One region of the Oceanobacillus sp. FSL W8-0428 genome, then DNA from elsewhere that is predicted to be linked to it. Evidence: riboswitches for the same ligand, from Rfam matches in the RefSeq annotation. Region 1 holds a riboswitch; the other holds the start of a gene.
What was found. A riboswitch is a leader RNA that binds a small molecule or an ion and turns the genes downstream of it on or off. The one in region 1 is predicted to bind S-adenosylmethionine.
Positions count from the first base shown of each region.

Region 2: another riboswitch for S-adenosylmethionine. It lies ahead of MKY30_RS03715 (iron-containing alcohol dehydrogenase family protein); the one in region 1 lies ahead of metK (methionine adenosyltransferase).

Region 1 is NZ_JBBORB010000001.1:4,738,767-4,744,780, reverse strand. It holds gene MKY30_RS22820 (ABC transporter permease) at 1-632, opposite strand, end outside; gene MKY30_RS22815 (ATP-binding cassette domain-containing protein) at 619-1,425, opposite strand; gene MKY30_RS22810 (ABC transporter substrate-binding protein) at 1,438-2,430, opposite strand; gene pckA (phosphoenolpyruvate carboxykinase (ATP)) at 2,603-4,189, opposite strand; SAM riboswitch class I at 4,372-4,477, shown strand; gene metK (methionine adenosyltransferase) at 4,656-5,855, shown strand; gene MKY30_RS22795 (gamma carbonic anhydrase) at 5,918-6,014, opposite strand, start outside.
Region 2 is NZ_JBBORB010000001.1:846,033-852,046, forward strand. It holds gene MKY30_RS03685 (aminoglycoside phosphotransferase family protein) at 1-193, opposite strand, end outside; gene def (peptide deformylase) at 226-783, opposite strand; gene MKY30_RS03695 (helix-turn-helix transcriptional regulator) at 767-967, opposite strand; gene MKY30_RS03700 (YibE/F family protein) at 1,222-2,325, shown strand; gene MKY30_RS03705 (YibE/F family protein) at 2,322-3,104, shown strand; gene MKY30_RS03710 (HdeD family acid-resistance protein) at 3,407-3,925, shown strand; SAM riboswitch class I at 4,043-4,159, shown strand; gene MKY30_RS03715 (iron-containing alcohol dehydrogenase family protein) at 4,326-5,426, shown strand; gene MKY30_RS03720 (MetQ/NlpA family ABC transporter substrate-binding protein) at 5,450-6,014, shown strand, end outside.

The DNA of each region.
Region 1 (6,014 bases):
TCTCCGACAATAACCCCTACCCAGGAAAGCCCGACGTTTACTTTTAATGTGGAGATAATGGCGGGTAAGGAAGCGGGAAAGACAGCTTCTTTAAAGCATTGCCATTTTGTTGCATCAAAGCTCCTTAATACTTTTAAATAATTTTGATCAACCTCATTGAAAGCTGCAAACACGACAAGGGTTGTGACAATAACAGAAATAATAAACCCCATCGCAATAATTGATAAATAGCCAGGACCGAGAGCTACAATAAGTATTGGTCCAAGTGCAACCTTTGGCATAGCATTAAAGACAACCAGATAAGGATCCATGACTTTTGAAAAACGATGAAAACTCCAAAGCATGGAAGCTATGATGATTCCGGCAATAGTACCTATTAAAAAGCCGAGTATGGTTTCGAGCAGTGTAATCTGAATATGGCCTAGTAAAGAACCTTGTATAAGTCTGCTCCATATAGAGCTGAATACACGACTGGGAGAGCTGAATAAAAGCGGATCAATCCAATACAATCTGCTGGCTACTTCCCAAAAGGCGAAAAAAAGAATCAGAATGGAGAGCTGCCAGGTCAGTACAATTTTTGCTTCTTTTTTTAACTTTTGCTGATAAGCTGCAAATAACTTAGGACCGTTCATAAGCATTCTCCTCTATCGGTTTTACCGTATGCTTCTGCTGGTCTAGGTCAGCCCAGATTTTGTCAAACAGCCGTCCATATTTAGGATGTTTCCTTGCGAGAAAAGGAGATTCATCCCTTAATTCAACAGGTACATCGTATATTTTAGCAATAGCACCAGGGTTCGAGGACATTAAAATAATCCGGTCGCTCATAGAAATTGCTTCTCCAATATCATGTGTTACCAGTATAGCCGTTTTTTGATAAGCTTTAAGTAAATCGGATACCAATACTTCCAGTTTTAATTTTGTCTGAAAATCGAGTGCAGAAAAAGGTTCATCCAGCAATAGAATTTCCGGCTCCGTGATAAGCGTTCTTATTAAAGCAGCCCGCTGCCGCATCCCGCCGGACAATTCACTTGGATATTTATCAGCCACATTTTCGAGTCCAACTTCCTCCAGGAGAGCTATTGCTCTTTGTTTTAAGTCACTTGTCTGTCTTTTTCTAATCTGGGGTCCTAAGAGTACATTATCTATAATGGTTTTCCATGGAAATAAATAATCCTGCTGCAGCATATAGCCAATTTCTAAATCGCTAATCTCTATTTTTTCATTATTTATTAAAATCTCACCTTCAGCAGGCTGGAGCATTCCAGAAATCATCGAAAGCAATGTTGATTTTCCACAGCCGCTTGGGCCGAGTAAAGCAACAAATTCATTCTTCTTAACAGAGAAAGAAATATTGTGCAATGATTCTGTGTACTGCTTTTTGGAGAAGTAATAATGAGATACTCCATCTAATGTTAGATAAGACATCTTTACCCTCCTTTATTCTTCAATAATTTGCTCAGCATAATCAGTGTTAACAAGATCTTCATATGGAGCATCTCCAGGGAGTTCACCGGCCTCATCCATAATGCTTTTCAGATTTTCCCAGGCAGCTTCTTCAAGCAGTGGAGATGTAGCATAGGAGCCTTGCTGTTTATAACGCTCGATTGCATTTGCGAGCATTTCTACATCTGTATCCTCAAAATAAGGCTCTACTACCTTGGCAATTTCTAATGAGTCTGTCTCCTGCACCCATTGTTGAGCCTTATAAATTGCCCTGGTGAATGCTTTAACAGTTTCCTCCTCTTCATCTAAAAAGCTTTCCTTTGCCATGAAGACGGTATATGGGACCTGACCAGATTCTTCGCCGAAGGAAGCAATAATGTGTCCTTGACCATTTGCTTCAAAAATACTTGCTGTAGGTTCAAATAATTGAACGTATTCATAATCACCACTGGCAAAAGCACCTGGAATATTAGCGAAGTCAATATTTTGAACTAAATCTAAATCTTCATGGGGATTAATATCATGCTGCTTCAAGACATATTCTCCAACCATTTGCGGCATCCCGCCAACACGCTGTCCGAGAAAATTGCTGTCCCGTAAATCCTCCCAATTAAAGTCTTCATCTGCTTCTTTGGCTACTAAAAATGTGCCGTCCGTTTGGGTTAACTGGGCGAAGTTCACAGCATAGTCTCTGGAATCCTGAGCATAGACATAGATAGATGTTTCGGAACCAACAAGAGCAATATCAGCACTGTCAGACAAAAGTGCTGTCATCGTTGTATCTCCACCCCAAGTTGTTTGTAAATCCACCTCCAGCCTCTCTTCTTCAAAAAAGCCTTTTTCTAAAGCGACATATTGCGGTGCATAAAAAATAGAACGAGTTACTTCCGCAAGGTCTATTTTAGTCACTTTATTTTGATTACAAGCACTAATTAGAAGAAGAGAGCTTATTAATAAAATGAAACAGGAAAGTTTTCTCACTTTCATCTTCCTTTCTCAAAAACTGATCTTGAACATCTTCTATAAATATATGATTGGCGGGATGATTGTGTGAACGCCTATAAATTAGGATAAATAGGCTGCGGATAATTACAGGGAGAGGAAAAGTGAAAAAGGGTAAACTCAAGATAATGAGTTTACCCTTTTATAGAGGAGATGATTATACTAATTTATAAAGTGGTCCAGCTTTTCTTATGTTTTCACTTACTTCTGTGAATTTCTCGAAATTCATATGGAATTTGCCAGCCAGTACCTTTGCTTCTGTTTCATAGCTTTCTTTATCCTCCCAAGCATTTTTAGGAACAAGAACTTCATCTGGAACACCTGGAATCGATTTTGGAATGGCTAATCCAAAAATTTCATCTATTGTTGTTTCCACGTTATTCAGTTCACCAATTAAAGCTGAATGGACCATTGCCCGGGTATAGGAGAGCTTCATTCTGTTTCCAACCCCGTAAGCACCACCAGTCCAGCCTGTGTTAATAAGAAATACATTGGCATTAAATTTATCAATTTTTTCTCCAAGCATTTCTGCATATACTGACGGATTTAACGGTAAAAATGGAGAACCAAAGCATGCTGAGAATGTTGCAACAGGCTTTGTCACACCACGTTCTGTTCCAGCCAGCTTACTGGTGTATCCACTCAGGAAATGATACATTGCCTGTTCTTTTGTCAGTTTACTGATTGGCGGTAAGGTTCCTGATGCATCCGCTGTCAAGAATATAATGGTATTTGGGTGTCCAGCGACACTAGGCTCTAGGCTATTATCAATATTTTCTAATGGATAAGCAGCACGTGTGTTTTCGGTTAAAGAAGTATCATCATAGTCAGGGACCCGCGTATCTTCATCTAATACTACATTTTCTAAAACAGATCCATAGCGGATAGCATCAAAAATTTGCGGCTCTTTTTCTGCCGATAAATTAATGCATTTTGCATAGCAGCCACCTTCAATATTGAATACGCCATCTTCACTCCAGCCATGTTCGTCATCTCCGATTAATCGTCTGTCAACATCTGCTGAGAGTGTAGTTTTTCCAGTTCCGGATAATCCGAAAAATAAAGCTACATCGCCTTCTTCTCCTACATTGGAGGAGCAATGCATGGACAGGACATCTTGCTCAGGCAGAAGGAAATTAACTACAGAGAAGATTGATTTTTTTATCTCTCCTGCATATTCTGTTCCTCCAATAAGTACAATGCGCTGTTCAAAAGAAATTAAAACAAATGCTTCTGAATTTGTACCGTCTGCTTCAGGATTGGCTTTGAAACCGGGAGCAGAGATTACTGTAAAATCAGCTTCGTGCAATTGCTCCATCTCTTTTTCAATAGGAATAAATAATTGTCTTGCAAATAAATTGTGCCAAGCATATTCATTAATAACTTGAATAGGCAGTTTATACTTTTCATCTGCACCGGCATAGGCCTGGAGATGAAAAATTTCTTCTTTGTTATCTAAATATGCAATCACTTTGTCAAGCAGCTGATTGAAGGTATCCTCATCAATTGGCTGATTGACATTTCCCCAGTCTACTTTATCTGCTGATAAGGCATCTTTTACAATAAATTTATCTTCTGGAGAACGTCCTGTATATTTTCCAGTGGTAGCACGGATAGCACCAGTAGCTGTCAATTTCGCTTCATCACGATTGATAATTTTTTCAATAAGTTGGCCTACAGAATAGTTGCTGTAAATATTTGTTGAAGTGAACTCCTCCAGAATACTTCTCCGCAATATTTTCATAAGACAATTATTCACTCCTTTTAATGGTGTAGAATTCATTTTATCCTTAAAATATGTTTATTAGTATAACACATTAAATATAATAGTCCATACTACTTTATGAAAAAATATTTTTTATGCTACATAGGGTAATTGGGTTGACAGGAGAGGCTTGTTTCGTTAATCTAATTATTGAACGGATACTCTTATTCAGAGATGGTGGAGGGACAGACCCGATGAAGCCCAGCAACCTCACATAATGTGAAAGGTGCTAACCTGATGCAAGGATCATTCCTTGAACAATAAGAGCGAAAGGCCAATATGTTTCCCTTTCCTCATGTATTTTGAAGGAGAGGTTTTTTTGTTTTTAGGAGACTTTTTAAATATATTAAAAGTTTGCATAAAAAATGAAACCACATTGGGTGGAATGATAGATTTACATTGAAACAGAGTTCCGTAACATACAAGGAAAAGGGGAGTTAGCCTTATGGCTGCAAATCGTCGTTTATTTACTTCTGAGTCAGTTACTGAAGGGCATCCGGATAAGATGTCTGACCAAATTTCTGATGCTATTCTGGATGAGATTCTTTCGAAGGATCCAAATGCGAGAGTAGCGTGTGAAACAACTGTTACAACTGGAATTGTTTTAGTTGCCGGAGAGATTTCTACAAGTACGTATGTAGATATTCCTGCAATTGTACGTGAAACAGTAAAGAATATTGGATACACCCGAGCAAAATATGGTTTTGATTCTGAAACTTGTGCAGTGTTAACTGCTATTGATGAGCAGTCTCCTGATATTGCTGGAGGTGTGGATATAGCGTTAGAAGCAAGGCGGGGACAGGAAATTGAAGAGGAAATTGAAGCAATAGGAGCTGGAGACCAGGGCTTGATGTTTGGGTTTGCCTGCAATGAAACAGAAGAGCTTATGCCTCTGCCAATCTCTTTGGCTCATCGTTTATCCAGAAGATTAGCAGATGTCCGTAAAGAGAAAATTGTGGATTACCTGCGTCCTGATGGAAAGACTCAGGTAACGGTGGAGTATGATGAAAATGATCAGCCGTTACGTGTAGATACTATTGTTGTTTCTACACAGCATCATCCAGATATAACAAATGAACAAATAGAAGCGGATATTATTAAACATGTTGTAGAAGCTGTTGTACCAAGTGAATTACTGGATGATAAGACAAAATACTTCATTAATCCGACTGGCCGTTTTGTATTAGGCGGACCACAAGGGGATGTCGGCTTAACAGGAAGAAAAATCATTGTTGACACATATGGAGGCTATGCAAGACATGGCGGTGGAGCCTTTAGCGGGAAAGATGCAACGAAAGTGGACCGTTCTGCTGCTTATGCTGCACGCTATGTTGCTAAAAATATCGTTGCTGCAGGTCTGGCTGATTCCTGTGAAGTTCAATTAGCCTATGCTATTGGTGTAGCACAGCCGGTCTCTATTTCGATTAATACATTTGGCACAGGGCTCGTCAGTGAAGAAAAATTAGTGGAAGCAGTGCGCGAGCTATTCGATCTGCGTCCGGCAGGTATTATCCGTATGCTGGATTTGAGAAGACCAATCTTTAAAAATACCGCTGCTTATGGTCATTTTGGCCGCACAGATATTACATTCCCGTGGGAAAAAACAGATAAAGTGGAAGAATTAAAAGCTTTAACTGCTAAATAAAAAAATGTCAGGTATCTGAGGATGCCTGACATTTTTTACATGCAATCAAGATGGTAGTGATGCTATTTATCCATCCCCATTGATGTTTCTCTTAAATAATACTGTCCTTTTTCCACGTAGGATTTGCGGATACGTTCCATTTCTTCATAATCCTTATCC
Region 2 (6,014 bases), 3.9 Mb from region 1:
TCGGAACATATTGATCAATCAATGCAGTTAATTTTGGTGTCGACGCCCGGTTCTTTTCATATACCTTTAAAAAATAAACAGCTTTACCTGCTTTTATCTCAAAGGCAAGCGATGCCCATCCCCCTTGTTTGGATTGTATTTGTACCGGGTGGACGTCATATTCTTCTTGTAACATGGCAGTAAATTTGTTCATTTCCAAACCTCTTTTCTGAGAATTTTGTCCTCCTATTGTAAATTCAAAAATGGTTTTTCTTTATCAATACGGTCAAAAAACATAATTCCATCCAGATGATCCATCTCATGCTGAACTAGAATAGCGCTATATCCTTTAAAGGCATAGGTATGCTTCTTTCCTTCTATGTCAAAGGCCTTCACCTTTATTCTTTCATAGCGCAGCACATGCCCGCGTATTTCTCTATTTACAGATAGACATCCCTCTCCCTCCGGAAGGTAGATTGTATTTGCAGAATGGCTGATCAGCTTAGGATTAATCAGCTTTAATTCTATTGTTTCACCCTTTTCCGTCTGGTAAAGTGCTGCAAACATTCTTTTGTTGATACCCACTTGATTCGCTGAAAGCCCAGAGCCCGGCCTTAACTTATATTTCCTTGCCAGTTCAGGATTCTGACTGTTTTTTAAATAGGTCAGCATACATTCCAGTTCTGTTTTCGTTTCTTCCGTAACAGGCATGCGCACTGGATCCAGCTGTTTTCTTAAAATAGAAGCTCCTTCTTTTTTAATGTCTTTCATTGTAATACGGTACCCTTTATGGAATTTCGTCATAAATAAACACCTCTTCCAGATTTTTATCCAGCGCTCTGGATATTTTAAATGCCAGCACTAAAGCAGGGTCATATTTATCATTTTCAACACAGTTAATTGTTTGTCTGGAAACGCCACAAAGAAGAGCCAGCTTTGCTTGAGTTATATTTGATTGCTTCCTTATTTTTTTGATAAAATTTTTCAATGTTCAAGCTCCTTTTGTCAAAAGTATTTGACAAAATTATAGCATTACTCCCTTCATAATGTCCAAAGCTTTGGACATTATAAAATACCCTCCTCCTTTTGGTACATACTAAAATAAGAAGGTTATGCATCTCCCCTTTGCTTTATACCGGAAAATTTTTCGAAGTTGTATGTATCTCCTTCTAATTAAAAGTGTTATCATAGTATATGTTTTCAGAAATACAAATAGGAAACCCTATTTTTGGAGTGATCACATTGAAAGCATGGTTAAAAAACCGGACAAAAAGCCAAATAATTACCGTTTGTTTATTACTGATCGGTTTTATTGCATCTATGATTTTTATCAATAATAATTATGATTTATATGATAGAACGATTGTTCAAATAACCGATGTGCAGGAAATAAATAGAGAAGATCAGGTTGATACACATGGAAATAAAGACGAGCATGTTACACAGCATATCGTCGGGGAAGTAAAAAATGGACCTGATAAAGGAAATTTAACTGAATTTGACAATGAATATATCCAGTCCCTGGCATTGGATTATGAACTGGCTGCTGGAGACGAGATTTTTCTTGCCCAGGATGGCGAGGCCACTGGTGATATCAAACGGGATAAATATTTCGTATTTGTAGCATGGATATTCCTGGCTATTTTATTAGCTGTCGGTAAATCCAGAGGAGCTTTATCTGCACTCAGTCTGCTCGTCAATGCAGTCATCTTATCGGTTGCTTTAGATATTTATATTCAACATCCAAGCATCAGCTTGTCGCTCATTACATTAATCAGTATCATCATTTTTACGGTGCTGTCTTTACTGATGGCAACAGGCTTTAATGAAAAGACCTATACAGCTATTCTCACGACACTGATTGGTACAGGTGTATCTCTGGTTATTGCTTATGTAGCACTACAGTTTACTGCTGAACAGGGCTTACGCTATGAAGAGATGGCATTTCTAACCCGGAATCCGCAAACTATCTTTATGGCAGGACTTTTGATTGGCTCATTAGGAGCCGTCATGGATGTTGCTATTACCTTGTCTGCTTCCATGTTTGAAATGTATGAGAAAAATAATCATATTAGCCTAGAAACATTAAAAAAAGCCGGATATGAAATAGGCAAGGATATTATGGGTACAATGACAAATATTCTATTTTTTGCCTATGTCAGCGGATCGATTCCAATGCTGTTAATTTATTTTAAAAATGCAGCTCCATTCGGTTTTACTGTATCCATGAACCTTTCTCTTGAATTAGCACGTGCTTTAGTTGGCGGAATTGGTATTGTCCTGACTATTCCTATTGCTGTGTATATATCTATTTTCTTCATCCGCAGAAAGCAGGCGAAATTATGAATGTACTCGTATTACTGGCAATCGTATTATTTGCACTAATGGCTTGGGTTGGCGGAATGAAGGGTGTTCGGTCCTTTATCGCACTCTTTATTAACTTTCTCATTGTTCTGATGGCTGTTTTCGTCATGAATGACCCGTCCGGAAACCCGATTATTATTGCGCTTATCGCGGTCGGCTTTATCAGCGCGGTCAGCCTCTTCTTCATTAATCAGGTAAATAATAAAACAATGCTTGCTTTTTTAGCGACGATTGCAACGACGGTTATCTTAATCTTTTTCATTATTATTCTGACCGAACAATCAATGATTTACGGACTCGGAGAAGAAGAGTCTGGCGAAATAACCACGTTCAATGTTCATATCGGTCTTAATTTTGTTCAAATTGCTACAGCAGTTATTCTGATGAGCACCATTGGAGCAATTGTGGATACAGCAATTTCCATCACCTCTCCCATGCGTGAAATTTATGAGCAGAATCCGGAGATTTCCAGAAAAGATTTATTTTTAGCCGGCATCCGGATCGGCAGAGATATTTTAGGGACAAGTACAAATACATTGTTCTTTGCCTTTTTCGGAGGCTATATGGGGCTGTTAATCTGGTTTAAGGATTTGGATTACTCGGTAGGCGATATTATGAATGCGAAAGTGTTTAATGATGAATTGCTGACAATCTTTATTTCCGGTGTCGGAATCGCCCTGGTTATTCCAATTGCCGCTCTGATGAGTGCGTATTATTTGAAGAGAAAAAAGAAAGATATCGTGTTAGAGGATAATGAATAAACAAAAATATAATCTAGTTATAAGAGAGCCTAGCCGCTGCAAAATCAGTGTCTGGGCTTTCTTATATATTTTATATTATAAAAATTGAATTATCCTTCTTGAAAGAAAACTTTCAAAGTCTCTCACTCAAAAGTACCGAAAATCACTACCATTGCCAGAAAATTCATTATGAACAGCAACACTAATCCAGTTTAGGTTACATACGTTTTTTTGTTTAAATGTAAATATTAAATCTATTTATATAGTAAAAACATGATTTTTACATTAGAATAAAAAAAAAGACATAAGGGAGGCCAAACTAAATGATTAAAGACTTCAAAGAAAACTTTCAACGTCATGCGATACTCCGTGCAGTTATATTTATATTCATCGGTGCAGCTATTTTTATTAATCCAAATGGATTCTTGCATTTTGTGGGTTATTTGATTGCAGGGTATCTAACTTTACTAGGTGTTATTAAAATATATCAAAGCTACAAATTAAAACAACAGACCGGCACTTATGATATAGGTTTAGCAGGCGGCATTCTTTTAATTGTATTGGCTGCTGTCTTCATTTACTTTGCACCAACACTTTTCTCGATTTTACCGTTTTTATTAGGTTTAGCGATTATCATCAATGGACTAATGCAACTGATTGTAGCCTTGAATATAAAAAGTACTGGCTGGACTATTTTTTGTATTCTCCTCATGGTTGGAGGAGCTGTTCTTGTTTTTAACCCTTTCAAAAGCACGCTTATACTATTTCAAACCTTTGGCGTCATTCTGACATGTATAGGAATCTCTGAAATTGTGGGACATTTTCAAAATAGAAGAAAATAATAGATATTAAAGATGTAACTTATTATTTCTGCTTATATATCTATATTTAGCACTCTTTCTAAAGCCATTGACTTTTCATATATTTCATATTAAGATATAACAACAGTTACATAAGAACTCTTATTGAGAGTGGCGGAGGGACTGGCCCGACGAAGCCCGGCAACCTTTCTAGAATTCGTTCTAAAAAAGGTGCTAAATCCTGCAAAGCGCATTATGCGCTTTGGAAAATAAGAGAGGACGTTTAGTAAATAAACTTTTTCAACCTCTCTAGAGCAAATAGAGAGGTTTTTTATGTAACATTTAAAGAGGTTGTTCAAAAAGTCCAATAAATATAATACGGTGAATTTCTCCGTACTTTTTGAATTCTATTTAAAGTTATTTTAAAAGGGGACATCTTATCATGCAAATAGCTACTGTAAAGGGCTCACCAGGCCATTATCAAATTGGTGAAGGTGCTCTGAAACACCTTGCAGAAAACTTGAATGATCTGCATGTGGAACGAATTGCAGTCGTTACCGGCAGAACTGCCTGGGAAAAGGCAAAACCATATCTTCCAGCTGTAATTACAGATAACATAAAAGAGAAAGATATACATTTTGCAGATGGGCATTGTACTGTCGAACGAACCAGCAGACTTGCAAAGATTTATCAGGAACAACAGGTTGATGCTGTCATTGGTATTGGCGGCGGAACAGCTTTAGACATAGCGAAAGCATCCGCTATAAATGCACAAATAAAAAGCATCTTAATCCCAACCATTGCAGCAACTTGTGCAGCATGGACCCCGTTAAGTGTCTTTTATCAGGAAGACGGAGCGCATTCTCATTATACAGAATTTCCTGAGACCAATACATTGGTCATAGTAGAACCGGCAATTATCGCAGAAGCTCCTGTAAAATATTTAAAAGCAGGGATTGGCGATACGTTGGCAAAATTCTATGAAGCCCGTTCTTTAGTGGAAGCCTTCTATCCTGCTGGTACACTTCCAGTCTGGCTGCAAATTTCTCAGTTCGCAGCCCGTTCCTGCAAAGATATTTTGCTTGCTGACAGTGAAGCAGCAATTAAAGCTTGTGAAAATAATCAGGTGACAGATGCACTCATTCGCGTTATTGAAGCCATTATTGCAACAGGTGGTATGGTTGGAGGCTTTGGCGGGAAAGCTGGACGTATTGCCGGTGCACATTCTATTCATAATGGTTTAACAGCAGCACCGCAAATCGCTGATTCCCTTCATGGGGAAATCGTATCCTACGGTATTTTAGCTCAGCTTGTCATAGAACAGGATATTGAAGAGCTTCATAAGCTCTTGAATTATTATGAAGCATGGGGCTTTCCAACAAGCTTGGCAGACTTCTCCATACAGACAGATGATCAGGAGCTGTTGGAAGCTATTGCGGAGAAGGTTACCCGTGAAGAGGAATCTATTCATTTGATGAAGAAAGAAATCAATGCAGATAAAGTTATTAGTGCATTCTTACAACTTGAAGACTATTCAAAATAAAAATGAAAGTAGGAAGATCTATTATGAAGAAATATTTACTTAGTATTACAGCTTTATTACTCGTTTTCCTTGCTGCCTGCGGCGGAGATGACGAAAGCGGCAGTGAATCAGACTTACTTGAGGATGGTGTACTGACAGTCGGTGTAACAGCCGGGCCGCATGAAGAAATTGTTGAAAAAATAGCTGAAATTGCAGCTGAAGATGATTTAGAGATTAAAACGGTTGTGTTTAGCGATTATGTCATGCCGAATGTTTCTTTAGACGAAGGTGATATTGACATCAGCAGCTTCCAAACAGAACCTTTTATGGACAGTATGGTTGAAGAAAGGGGCTTAGATATTGTTAAAGTAGCAGATACTGTAACTTTCCCGATGGGGGTTTATTCTGAATCTGTTGATTCGCTTGAAGATATTCCAGACGGTGCAACATTAGGTCTTCCTGGAGACCCTACCAACAGCGGACGTGCTTTATTATTATTTGAACAAGCTGGACTTATCAAATTAGAAGAAGGTTTAGGTGTTAACGCAACAGTAAATGATGTTGTTGAAAATCCAAAAAATCTTGAGCTGCTTGAGTTAGATTCTGCGC